Regions from separate parts of the Sphingobium sp. L-44 genome, predicted to be linked through region 3. Evidence: predicted binding sites of a transcription regulator. Region 3 holds the regulator's gene; each other region holds the start of a gene.
What was found. The regulator LexA, encoded in region 3, represses DNA repair genes until DNA is damaged. The targets are predictions, from matches to a motif close to GTTCCNCNCTTGTTCT.
Positions count from the first base shown of each region.

Region 1: a site for LexA is predicted at 2,155-2,170, ahead of AC13EK_RS09040 (ribonucleoside-diphosphate reductase subunit alpha). Genes of this name have one in related genera too.
Region 2: a site for LexA is predicted at 1,972-1,987, ahead of AC13EK_RS04065 (ImuA family protein). Genes of this name have one in related genera too.

Region 1 is NZ_JBSXOQ010000080.1:17,210-21,312, forward strand. It holds gene AC13EK_RS09030 (fumarate hydratase) at 1-812, opposite strand, end outside; gene AC13EK_RS09035 (glutathione S-transferase family protein) at 914-1,570, opposite strand; gene AC13EK_RS09040 (ribonucleoside-diphosphate reductase subunit alpha) at 2,189-4,075, shown strand.
Region 2 is NZ_JBSXOQ010000048.1:6,206-10,308, forward strand. It holds gene AC13EK_RS04045 (hypothetical protein) at 1-87, shown strand, start outside; gene AC13EK_RS04050 (DUF6961 family protein) at 265-453, opposite strand; gene AC13EK_RS04055 (SOS response-associated peptidase) at 450-1,058, opposite strand; gene AC13EK_RS04060 (SOS response-associated peptidase family protein) at 1,221-1,880, opposite strand; gene AC13EK_RS04065 (ImuA family protein) at 2,010-2,738, shown strand; gene AC13EK_RS04070 (DUF6504 family protein) at 2,662-4,103, shown strand, end outside.
Region 3 is NZ_JBSXOQ010000032.1:28,814-32,916, reverse strand. It holds gene trpC (indole-3-glycerol phosphate synthase TrpC) at 1-406, shown strand, start outside; gene moaC (cyclic pyranopterin monophosphate synthase MoaC) at 403-885, shown strand; gene AC13EK_RS02180 (molybdopterin molybdotransferase MoeA) at 885-2,069, shown strand; gene lexA (transcriptional repressor LexA) at 2,174-2,851, shown strand; gene AC13EK_RS02170 (ComEC/Rec2 family competence protein) at 2,842-4,103, opposite strand, start outside.

The sequences.
Region 1 (4,103 bases), on a different contig from region 3:
ACCGGCTTGCCCGCCGCATGGCAGGGATAGTCGTGGATCTTGATGTCGAGCACGGTGGCCAGGCCACCCAGGCCCTGCGCGCCGATGCCCAGCGCATTGACCTTGTCGAACAGTTCGATGCGCAGTTCCTCGATCTTGTTCTGCGGGCCACGGGCCTTGAGTTCGCCCATGTCGATCGGGTCCATCAGGCTTTCCTTGGCCAGCGCCACGGCCTTTTCCGCGGTGCCGCCGATGCCGATGCCCAGCATGCCCGGCGGGCACCAGCCCGCGCCCATCTGCGGCACCATTTCCAGCACCCAGTCGACGATCGAATCGCTGGGGTTCATCATCTTGAACTTGGTCTTGTTCTCGCTGCCGCCGCCCTTGGCCGCGACGTCGATGATGACCTTGTTACCCGGCACCATTTCCACGTTGAGCACGCAGGGCGTGTTGTCCTTGGTGTTCTGGCGGCTGAAAGCGGGATCCTTCAGGATCGACGCGCGCAGGCGGTTCTCGGGGTTCAGATATGCGCGGCGCACGCCCTCGTCGATCACCTCCTGCATCGACCGGCTGTTATCGTCCAGCCGACACTCCATGCCCCACTTCACGAACACGTTGACGATGCCGGTGTCCTGGCAGATCGGGCGGTGGCCTTCGGCGCACATGCGGCTGTTGGTCAGGATCTGGGCGATGGCGTCCTTCGCCGCCGGATTGGCTTCGGCTTCATAGGCCTTACCCAGTGCCCGGATATAATCCATCGGGTGATAGTAGGAAATGAACTGGAGTGCGTCGGCGACGCTCTCGATGAGGTCGGCGGTCTTGATGACGGTCATCTACCCTGGTCCCTATTCTTGCGGCCCGCCTCTGCACGGCAGGTCCCTGCAAGGCGGGGCTATAGGCCTTTGAGACGATGAGTCCAGAAGAGGGTTGCGGTTCAGGACGCAAGCGGCCCGTCGGCAAAGGGAAAATTCTGCCACCAGGGCTGCATCTCGCGCAGCACGCGGGCAAAGCTGGGCCGCGCCTCCAGCCGGTTCAGATAGGCGCCCAGCACCGGATGGCCGGCGCGCAGCGGCACGATCCTGTCGGCATAATAAAGCGAGGGCGCCGCCGCGCAGTCGGCCAGCGACAGATGATCGCCCGCCGCCCAGCTCCGCCCGGCCAGCCGATCCTCCAGCAATGCATAGATGCTGCGCAGCGCCGCCACATTGGCCGCCACGCCATGGGGATCGCGCGCCTCCTCGGGGCGCAACCGGTCGGCGACCAGCGCCTGCATCGGCCCCATCACATAATTGTCGAACAACCGGTCCATCAGCCGCACCTCGATCGCCGCGTCGCCATCGACCGGGATGGGGCGGAAGGTGCCGGGTTCGTGCCGGCCCAGATATTCGACGATGATGCTCGCCTCCGCGATCGTCGCGCCGCGCACCGGGTCGTGCAGCACGGGGAATTTGCCGAGCGGCCAGAGTGCCTGCCATTCGGCCAGTGCCGCCGCGTCCTCCAGGATGCGCGGGGTGAAGGGCGTGCCATTTTCATGAAAGGCGATCAGCACCTTCCAGCAATAGGAGGAGAGGGGATGGTAATAGAGGATCATGCCTGCCTCCCGATCATCGGAGCCGTCCGGATTCGCCAGCCTTCCCATCATCATAGCGTATCGCGCGGTGATATGCAGGGGGACGATAGAGGCAGCGATTCAACAGATTGTGGTCGTGTTCGTGCCTCTGCCCCCATGTCATGATTTTGTCGCCAATCGCGCGACGCGCGCATTTGCGTGGCAAGGCAAATTTATTTTTTAATTTCATAGGCCCCCCTTGTCTTTTCCAAGGCCCTTGGAAGTCCGCGCGTCGCTGCGCTATGGGGTGGCGTGTCAGCGACGAAACGAATCCAGGCGTCGATGAACCGAGTCCCCGAACTGTCATTTACCCTCTTGCGTGTCGGCGGGGCTGTGGCACTATCTGTGGTATCGGGACCAAGGGGGTCACCCAATAGATTGTGATTGCATTGTCGGACCTGCTTCCGGCGATATGGGGCTTTTGTCCTTGCGATCGGATCGGTTGACCCCATTTCTGTCCCGGCCCGATCGGGTTCATGCTATGATGCCTGGGTGCGCCCCGGCATCGCTGGACCGAATCGAACGGAACAGGAACAATCGGGGGCTCGCATGGACTTTCGAGATAGTGAACAAGGTGGAAACGGCGACGTGGCGACGGTAATGGACGAGCGTATCGAGGATCTGGTGGACAAGGCCGAGCCCAAGGCTGCCAAGGGCAAGGCGACCGAGTCCGCGTCGTCCAAGATTCATGAGCGTCGCTTTCATGTCGTGACGGATTCGTCGCGCGATGCGCTGCTGACCGAATTCGGCAAGGATACGCTGAACGATCGCTATCTGCTGCCCGGCGAAAGCTATCAGGATCTGTTCGCGCGCGTCGCGGCCGCCTATTCGGACGATGCCGACCATGCCCAGCGCGTCTATGACTATATCTCCAAGCTCTGGTTCATGCCCGCCACCCCCGTTCTGTCGAACGGCGGCACCGGTCGGGGTCTTCCGATCAGCTGCTATCTGAACAGCGTCGACGACAGCCTGGAAGGCATCGTCAACACCTGGAACGAGAATGTCTGGCTGGCCTCGCGCGGCGGCGGCATCGGCACCTATTGGGGCAGCGTGCGCGGCATCGGTGAGCCGGTTGGCCTCAATGGCAAGACCAGCGGCATCATCCCCTTCGTCCGCGTGATGGATTCGCTGACCTTGGCGATCAGCCAGGGCTCGCTGCGTCGCGGCTCGGCCGCCTGCTATCTCGACGTCTCCCACCCGGAGATCGAGGAGTTCCTGGAAATCCGCAAGACGAGCGGTGACTTCAACCGCAAGGCGCTCAACCTGCATCATGGCGTGCTGCTGACCGACGAGTTCATGGAAGCGGTGCGCGACGGCAGTGATTTCAACCTGCGCAGCCCCAAGGACCAGTCGGTGCGCGGCACCGTCAATGCCCGTGCGCTGTTCCAGAAGCTGGTCGAGGTCCGCCTCGCCACCGGCGAACCCTATATCGTCTTCTCCGACACGGTGAACCGGATGATGCCCAAGCATCACCGCGACCTGGGACTCAAGGTCTCGACGTCGAACCTCTGTTCGGAAATCACTCTGCCGACGGGTCGCGACCATCTCGGCCAGGATCGCACGGCGGTCTGCTGCCTCTCCTCGATGAACCTGGAAACCTGGGATCAGTGGAAGGATCATCCGACCTTCGCGGAAGACATTATGCGCTTCCTCGACAATGTGCTGCAGGACTATATCGACCGCGCCCCGCCGGAAATGGCCCGCGCCAAATATAGCGCCAGCCGCGAACGCTCGGTCGGCCTGGGCGTCATGGGCTTCCACAGCTTCCTGCAGGCACGCGGCATCCCGTTCGAAGGCGCCATGGCCAAGTCGTGGAACCTGCGCATCTTCAAGCATATCAATGCCAAGGTGAACGAGGCGTCGATGATGCTGGCGCAGGAACGCGGGCCGTGCCCCGACGCCGCCGACCAGGGCGTGATGGAGCGCTTCTCCTGCAAGATGGCGATCGCGCCGACCGCGTCGATCTCGATCATCTGTGGCGGCACCTCGGCCTGTATCGAGCCGATCCCGGCGAACATCTACACCCACAAGACGCTCTCGGGCAGCTTTGCGGTGAAGAATCCCTATCTGGAAAAGCTGCTGGTCGAAAAGGCCAAGGATTCGAGCGCCGTATGGAACTCGATCCTGGAACGTGGCGGCAGCGTCCAGCATCTCGACTTCCTGACTCAGGAAGAAAAGGATGTGTACAAGACCAGCTTCGAGATCGACCAGCGCTGGCTGCTCGAACTGGCCGCCGATCGCACGCCCTATATCGACCAGGCGCAGTCGCTGAACCTGTTCATCCCGGCCGACGTCGAGAAGTGGGATCTGCTGATGCTCCACTTCCGCGCCTGGGAGCTGGGCATCAAGTCGCTCTATTATCTGCGCTCCAAGTCGGTGCAGCGCGCCGGCTTCGCCGGTGGCGTGGAAGCGGACAACACGATCGACGCCCCCAAGTTCGAGATCGGCGAGACCACCGACTATGACGAGTGCCTCGCCTGTCAGTGATCAGATTCCCTCTCCCTGTGGGAGAGGG
Region 2 (4,103 bases), on a different contig from region 3:
ATCCTCGTTGATGTCGAATCTTATGTGAACCGAATGAGGCGCGACCTCAAAGATAATGCGGGCATCCGCCAAGGGTGCGCAGCCTAAGAAAAGCTAGAATGCCATGACTGAGGCATTCGATTTTCCGAAGACGGGGCTAGGGGTAAAAAATTAAATCCACTAGCCTCGTCTGCGGCAAATTTAGAGACTTGCAGTCCGTTCGAATTGTGCACTTCGCTCAGCTAGCTGCAATTCGATGCCTAGCCATGCGTCCAGGCCATCACCTCACTGGATCGTACCTCCAGCCGCAAGGGCATCGAGGCAATCTGCAATTGCGAGCCAGCGCATGACGCCGGCTTCGTCACCCTTGATGGCGAGATCTTTCAAGCGTCCGGCGATGAACTCGTCTGCCCCCGCGCCATATTGGCGATCAACGGCGAGAGCCGCTGCCCAACGTTCCATCTCCCTGGTCATAGAAGCGACGGTGCCTCGGCGACCGCAGACTTCTTCTTGACCCAGAGATCGCTGGTGCGGGTCATCTCGATCAACTCATCGGGAAAGCGACGCTCCTGGAACGCCACGGCATCATCGAACGATCCATGCAGCCAGCGCTCATATTCATCCGGCATGAGAAGCACCGGCATGCGATCATGCACAGGCCGGATGGCTTCGTTGCAATCGGTCATGACGCCCGAATAGACCGGCCCCCATTCGTCGCTCATGCGCCAAAGCCCCGCCCATGCAAAGATAGGCTGCCCCCTCACATTGAACCAGGTCCGGGTCTTGGCGCCCTTTTGCCCTTCCGCTTCGGCAAATGCCGTCAGCGGGATGAGGCAGCGCCATTGCGGCTTGGCCGCCAGCCCTTTCCACATCGGCTTGGTGAGATCGGCGATATTGTTGACGGGTTTGGGCTTTGCCGTCGGCGACATGCCCTTCAAGCGCAACGGGAAACCCCAGGTCATGGACTGCATGATGCGCTGCCCAGCTTCCTCCCGGACCACGAGGCCCGGCGTGCCGGGATAGACTTCGTCTCCGGCATTGGACATGACCGGGTTTGCCACGCCAAAATGGGCGGCCACCTCAGCAGCGCTCAGGCGCTCGGTGTAGAGATTGCAGATGGCTGACCTCCTTTTCAACTGAGCGGCTGGAGCAGCTGGTGATTCCAGCTTCATCCTATCACGCCGCCAAAGACTGGGAAGCGGCATATCTGCCCTGACAGCCGGCAAATTTCTCGCCCTGGTTTATAGCAAGAGCGCCTGCGCCTGTGTCCCGGGCGGCGGCGCCTTGCTGCGCCAGCTATCCTCGGTTTGCTGCACTTTCATTCGCTCGGCTGCAAAAGGTGGCCGGAACTGAAACCGGATCACATCCTGGATGCCGCCATGCAGCCAGGCGTCATAGTCATGGGGGTCGAGCAGCACCGGCATTCGGTCATTGGTCGGCGGGATCGCGGCATTGGCCTCCATCGTCATGCCGGCATAGACCGGCCCCTCGCTCAGCAGATTGCGGCAGAAGCCGGCCCAGGCAATGATCGGCTGACGCTTCACCGAAAACCAGGTCCGGGTTTTGGCACCGGGCACGCCATCGGGATTGGCAAAATGGGTGAGCACGATGAGGCAGCGATAGCGCGGATCGACCACCATCTCCTCCCACATTGGGTTGGTGAGATCAGCGACCAAGCCGATCCGCCCCGCTTCTTCGCCGCGCGCGCGCATATCCTTGGTCAGGCGCGGAAAACCCCATGTCATGGACCGCAACAGGCGCCGGCCGCCTTTCTCGAAGACGACCAGCCCCGGCAGCCCTTCCACCGTCTCCTCAGGTACCGCGACCGACGGCAAGGGATTGACCCCGAAGTGCGCCGCGATCTCGGCGATGCTCGCCCGCGCGCAATGCAGCCGTGACATGATGGGACCTCCTTGCCGGGACTCGAAGCCATCTCCTTAACATGGAACATATGAAGAACGAAATGCCATTGACTCCGGCGCAGGATTGGGGCGAACAAATGGGGAACATATTTTCGAGTCCCTGCCTCCATGTCAAAAACCGCCATCCTCGACGAGCTGCGTGCGCGTATCGCGCAGGTGGAAGCCGTGGGCGGTCGGCATCCAGTGCTTCCCTTCGGCATCGACGCCATTGACGATCATCTGCCGGGCGGCGGCATAGCGACCGGGGCCCTTCATGAGGTGGCCGGAAGTCCGGACCTTGCCGACGATGCAGCCGCCACCATTTTCCTGGCCGGCATTCTCGCGCGGTCGCAGGGCCAGATCATCTGGTGCCTCCACTGGCGCGACCTGTTTTCGCCGGCCCTGCATCTCGCCGGGCTCCACCCCGATCGGGTCATCTTCGTGGAAGCGGGCAATGACACCAATGTCCTCATCGCGATGGAGGAATGCCTGCGTCACCCCGGCCTTGGCGGCGTCGTCGGGGAACTGAGGAAAATGTCCCTCACCGCCTCGCGCCGGCTGCAGCTGGCAGCCGAACAATCGGGCGTGCTGGCCATGGTCTTTCGCCGCGCCATGCCCCCTGAAAGCCAGGCCGAGGGCAGCGCCGCGCTGACCCGCTGGCGGGTGCGGGCCGTGCCCAGCCCGGCGCTGGGCTTTCCCGGTCTCGCGCGTCCGCGCTGGTCGCTGGCGCTTGAGCGCGCGCGCGGCACCGAACCCCAAATCTGGACCGTAGAGGGAAGCGATGAGACGGGTTGTCTCGCTGTTCCTGCCGCGCTGGTCGACGGATCGTATCCGTCGCAAAGCCGGCAGGCCGCCTGAAGGCGGCGCACCGCCCCTCGTCACCGCCCATGTCGACCATGGCCGCCGCCTGATCGCGGCCGTGGACGAGGAGGCGCGCCGGCTTGGCATAGCCGGCGGCATGACGGTAACGCGTGCCCGGTCGCTGGCGCCGGAGCTGGACGTGGTGGATGCCGATCCCGAGGGCGACCTTGAGGGCCTGCGCCGGCTCGCTCTGTGGGCGGGAAAGCGCTATTCTCCGATCGTCGCGCCCGATCCACCTGATGGCCTGTGGATCGACATTACCGGCTGCGCCCATCTCTTCGAGGGCGAAGTGCCACTCCTCAAGGACATGATGCGCCGGGTCAGTGGCTCGGGCCTCGCCTGCCAGGTCGCGGTCGCCGACACGCCCGGTTGCGCCCATGCGGTGGCACGGTTTGTACCATCAGGACGGCCGAACATCATCGAGCCCGGCGCCACGCGCGCCGCGCTCTCGATCATGCCGGTCACCGCGCTGCGCATCGAGCCGGGCGTCGCGAGCGAACTGCGCCGCATGGGGTTCGAGCGCATCGAGCAGCTGATCGCCGCGCCGCGTGCGCCGCTCGCCAAGCGATTCGGCCGCCAGCTCTACAAGCGCCTCGACCAGGCCTTGGGCCAGGTGCCCGAACCCATCGATCCGATCTATCGCGCCAGCTTGCCGCGCGTCCGGCGCAGCCTGCTCGAACCGATCGGCACTGCCGATGCCATCGCCCAGGTCATCGCCGACCTCTGCGCCGATCTTGCCCGCCTCCTGCTGCGCGCGGGGACAGGCGCGCGCCGGCTCGATCTTCATTTCGAGCGGGTCGATGGCGCCAGGCAGGCCGTGCGGGTCGGGACTGCTTCCCCCTCGCGCGATGTGCGTCATTTGGCAAAGCTGCTCTCCCAGAAGATCGAGACGATTGATCCGGGCATGGGGATCGAGGCCATGGCACTGGTCGCGTCGCTCACCCAGCCCATGGCGGCCGCCCAGGTCGGGAGCGTCCTTGCCGGTGAAGAGCGCGGCCCGGATCTCGCCGCGATCGTCGATGCGCTCGCCAATCGCTTTGGCGCGCGCAGCCTCTATCGCTCGGCGCCGCGCGCAAGCAGCATGCCCGAACGCGAAGTCGGGCATGTCGCGCCGCTGTCATCGGCCGGCGGCGCTGGCTGGGCCGATGATCTTCCCCGGCCTGCCCGCATGCTGGTCCCGCCAGAGCCTGTCGACGTGATGGCGATGCTGCCCGATCATCCGCCTGCCATGTTCGTCTGGCGGGGGCGGCGCCATCGGATCGCCCAGGCCGATGGGCCAGAGCGCCTGCATGGCGAATGGTGGCGTGAGGGCGGCCATGAGGCAGACACACCCTATGCCGTGCGGGATTATTTCCAGGTCGA
Region 3 (4,103 bases):
CCTCGAAAGCCGTGCGCTCGGCGCCGACGCGATCCTGATCATCGTTGCCGCGCTGGAAGATAGCCAGATGCAGGAGATTGAGGACGCCGCGCTCGGCCTTGGCATGGATGCCCTGATCGAGGTGCATGACGAGGCCGAACTGGAACGCGCACTCAAGCTGCGCTCGCGCCTGATCGGCGTCAACAACCGCGACCTGCGCGATTTCAGCGTCGATTTCGCCCGCACCTATGAACTGGTGGGCAAGGCGCCCGACGGCTGCACCTTCGTCGCCGAAAGCGGCCTTGGCTCGCATGCCGACCTCACCGCCATGGCCGATCATGGCGTGCGCTGCTTCCTAGTCGGCGAAACCCTGATGCGCCAGGCCGATGTCGAAGCGGCGACCCGCAACCTGCTGACCGGCGCATGACCGGCCTCACCCATCTGGACGAGGATGGCGCCGCCTGCATGGTCGATGTCTCGGCCAAGGCCGTGACCGCGCGCGAGGCGGTGGCCGCCGGCCGCATCACCATGGCGGCCGACGCCGCGCAGGCGATCGCCGCCGGCCTCGTCAAGAAGGGGGATGTGCTGGCCGTCGCCCGTGTCGCCGGCATCATGGCGGCCAAGCGCACCGCCGAACTGATCCCGCTCTGCCATCCGATCCCGCTGAGCGCCGTCACCATCGACTTTGCCCTGCACGACGATGGCGTCACCGTCACCGCGACCGCGCGCACCGCCGGCCAGACCGGGGTGGAGATGGAGGCGCTGACCGCCGCGACTGCCGCCTTGCTCACCGTCTATGACATGGCCAAGGCGCTCGATAAGGGCATGATAATCGGCGATGTTCGCCTGCTCGCCAAGCGCGGCGGCAAGTCGGGCGACTGGACCGCGCCGGAGCATGCCGGCTGATGAGCCTGATGCCGGTCGCGGACGCGCAGGCGCGGCTCCTTGCCCTTGCCGATCCGTTGCCGGCCGAACTTGTGTCCGTCGCCGCTTGTGCCGGCCGCTGGCTCGCCACCGACATCAGCGCACTCCGCGACCAGCCCTGGGCCGATCTCTCAGCGATGGACGGCTATGCCGTGCGCGCATCCGAAGGCGCCGGGCCGTGGCAGCTGGTCGCCACCAGCAGCGCGGGCGACTCCGATATCCCGGCCCTGCAACCGGGCCAGGCCTGCCGCATCTTCACCGGCGCGCCCTTGCCGGCCGGCGCCGATGCGATCCTGATCCAGGAAAATGCCACGCGCAACGGCGACAAACTGACCGCGCATGACGGCACCCTGTCGCCCGGCAGGCATGTCCGGCCACTCGGCTCCGACTTCCGCGCCGGCACGCTGCTGGTCAACGCCGGCAGCCGCCTCACGCCGGGCCAGATCGCGCTTGCCGTCCTTGGCGGCCATGGCAGCCTACCCGTCGGCACCCGCCCGCGTGTCGCCCTGCTCTCGACCGGCAATGAACTGGTTGCCCCCGGCGCGCCGACGCCGCCTGGGTATCTCCCCTCGTCCAACGCGCCGATGCTCGCTGCCCTGCTCGCCGCCCTGCCCTGCGACGTGATCGACCTCGGCATCGTGCCCGACGATCTCGCCGCCATGACGCAGGCGCTGGAACAGGCGGCCCAGGCCGACATCATCGTCTCGACCGGCGGCGCCTCGGTCGGCGACCATGACTATGTCCTCCCCGCCTTTGCGGCTGCTGGCGGCACGCTCGATTTCTACAAGATCGCGATGCGGCCGGGCAAACCGCTGATGGCCGGGCGCCTCGGCAACGCCACCTTCATCGGCCTGCCGGGCAATCCGGTCTCCGCCTTCGTCACCGGCACCCTCTTCCTCTGCCCGCTGGTCCGCCATCTCGCCGGATCACGCGCGCCGCTGCCGCCGGTCGTGCAGGCCCGCCTTGCCGCCCCACTCGGCGCGACGGCGGAACGCGACGATTATCTGCGCGCCTATCGCGCCGCCGACGGTATTGTTTCCGTCACCGCGCAGGACAGCGCCGCCACCGCCGCCATGGCGCTGGCCGACTGTCTGATCCGCCGCCCGGCCGGTTCAGCCCCCGCCATTGCCGGCGACATGGTCGACATCATCCCGCTCACTGCCTGACTATCTGGCCGCCTGACCGGCAAAAGCGGCGCATGGCTTAACGCGCTTGACTTGCCCCTTTCCGTTTCCTATGCGTTCTTCATTCGTTCCATGGAGGACCGCCGATGTTGACGCCCAAGCAGCAGGAATTGCTGAGCTTCATTCAGACCCGGCTGGAAGAAGGCGGCGTGTCCCCTTCGTTCGAGGAGATGAAGGACGCGCTCGACCTGCGCTCCAAATCCGGCATCCACCGGCTGATCAATGCGCTGGAGGAACGCGGCTTCATCCGCCGCCTGCCCAACCGCGCCCGCGCGCTCGAAGTGCTCAAGCTGCCCGACGCGATGCACCGCGCGCCCGCGCCGGCCATTCCGACGCCCAAGGTATCGGCGCCCGCCGTGCTGTTGCCGACCGCCGCCAATGACGTGATCGAAATCCCGCTGCACGGCCGCATCGCCGCCGGCGTCCCGATCGAGGCGATGGAAAGCCACACCATGCTCTCCGTCCCCGCCGCCTTGCTCGGCTCGGGCGATCATTATGCGCTCGAAGTGTCGGGGGACTCGATGATGGAGGCCGGCATTCTCGACGGCGACTTCGCGCTGATCCAGCGCACCGATGTCGCGCGCGAAGGCCAGATCGTCGTCGCCCTGATCGATGACGCCGAAGCGACGCTCAAATATTTCCGCCGCGAAGGCAGCCGGGTTCGGCTCGATCCCGCCAATGCCGCCTATGAACCGCAAATCTACGATCCGCGTCAGGTCCGCATCCAGGGCAAGCTCGCCGGCCTGCTGCGCCGCTACAACTGACCGGCTGTTCGGGGCCGGCGGCGCACGATCCACGGATGCGCGTCTCCGGGCCGATGGACGGTGTGAACTTTGCCGCTTTCAAGGCCAATCGACAGGCCGCCGGTGCGCGACAGCAGCCGGCGGTCGATCTTCATCCAGCACGGCCGGCACCACCAGGGCAGGCCCCGGTCGCTGATGACGATATCGGCCGCCGCGCAATCCCGCTCCAATATCGGCCGGTCGACCAGCATCGCGTTGCGCGTCACCAGCAAATGCCAGTCGCGCCCGTCCCGTGGCAACGTCACCGCACATAGATCAGTCGAGCAGCGCGCCTGCTTCATCTTCGCGATCGCCTCCAGCGTCCCGTCATAGCCCGCGCTCTCGCTCAGCACGTCGCGCACATAGTCTCCCGCCCCCTCGCGCAGCAGCGCCATCGTCCCCGTCGGTGTCCGCACCGCGACATGCCGCCCATCGCCCGTCACCACGATATCGGGCGGCGCCAGCAGCGCGATGCCGGCCAGGCCGATTGCGATTGGCCCCAACCCCAGCCAGCGCCAGCGACTGCGCCACAGCAGGCACCAAAGGCCTCCCACCACAATGATCGCGAACAGCCCGCCCGGCACCGCCGGCGCCAGCATCACCGCCATCGGGCTCGCCGCCACGCCATGCGCCACCGCCAGCAACAGCGCGATCGCCTTGCCGGTCAGCCACCAGAACGGCGCGCCCAGCCCGACGAGGTCGAAGAGCAGCGCCAGCGCCTCCAGCGGCATGATGACGAAGGTGGTGAGCGGGATCGCGACCAGATTGGCCACCGCGCCCAGCAAACCTGCCTTGTGAAAATGGAAAAGGGCGATCGGTGCCAGCACCAGTTCGATGGCAAGGCCGGTCATCAGCATCGCCGCCACCGTCCGCCCGGCCTTGCGCAGCCAAGGCTCGTCCCGCGCCATCGCGAACGCCTTGAACCGCCGATGCTCGCCCAACGCCACCAGCGCGACCACGGCGGCAAAGCTCATCTGGAAGCTCGGGCCGATCAGCGCCTCTGGCCAGAAGACCAGCACCACCAGCGCCCCGGTCGCGACCAGCCGCAATGTGATCGCCTCGCGCCCCAGCGCCAGCCCGCCCAGCACCAGCAGGGCCGCGATGCAGGATCGCACCGTCGGCACCTCCGCGCCCGTCAGCAGCGTATAGCCGATCCCCGCCAGCGCGCCCCCCGCCGCCGCGATCAGCATCAGCGGCCAGTCCAGCGCCGCGCGCGGAATCAGCGCCAGCAAGC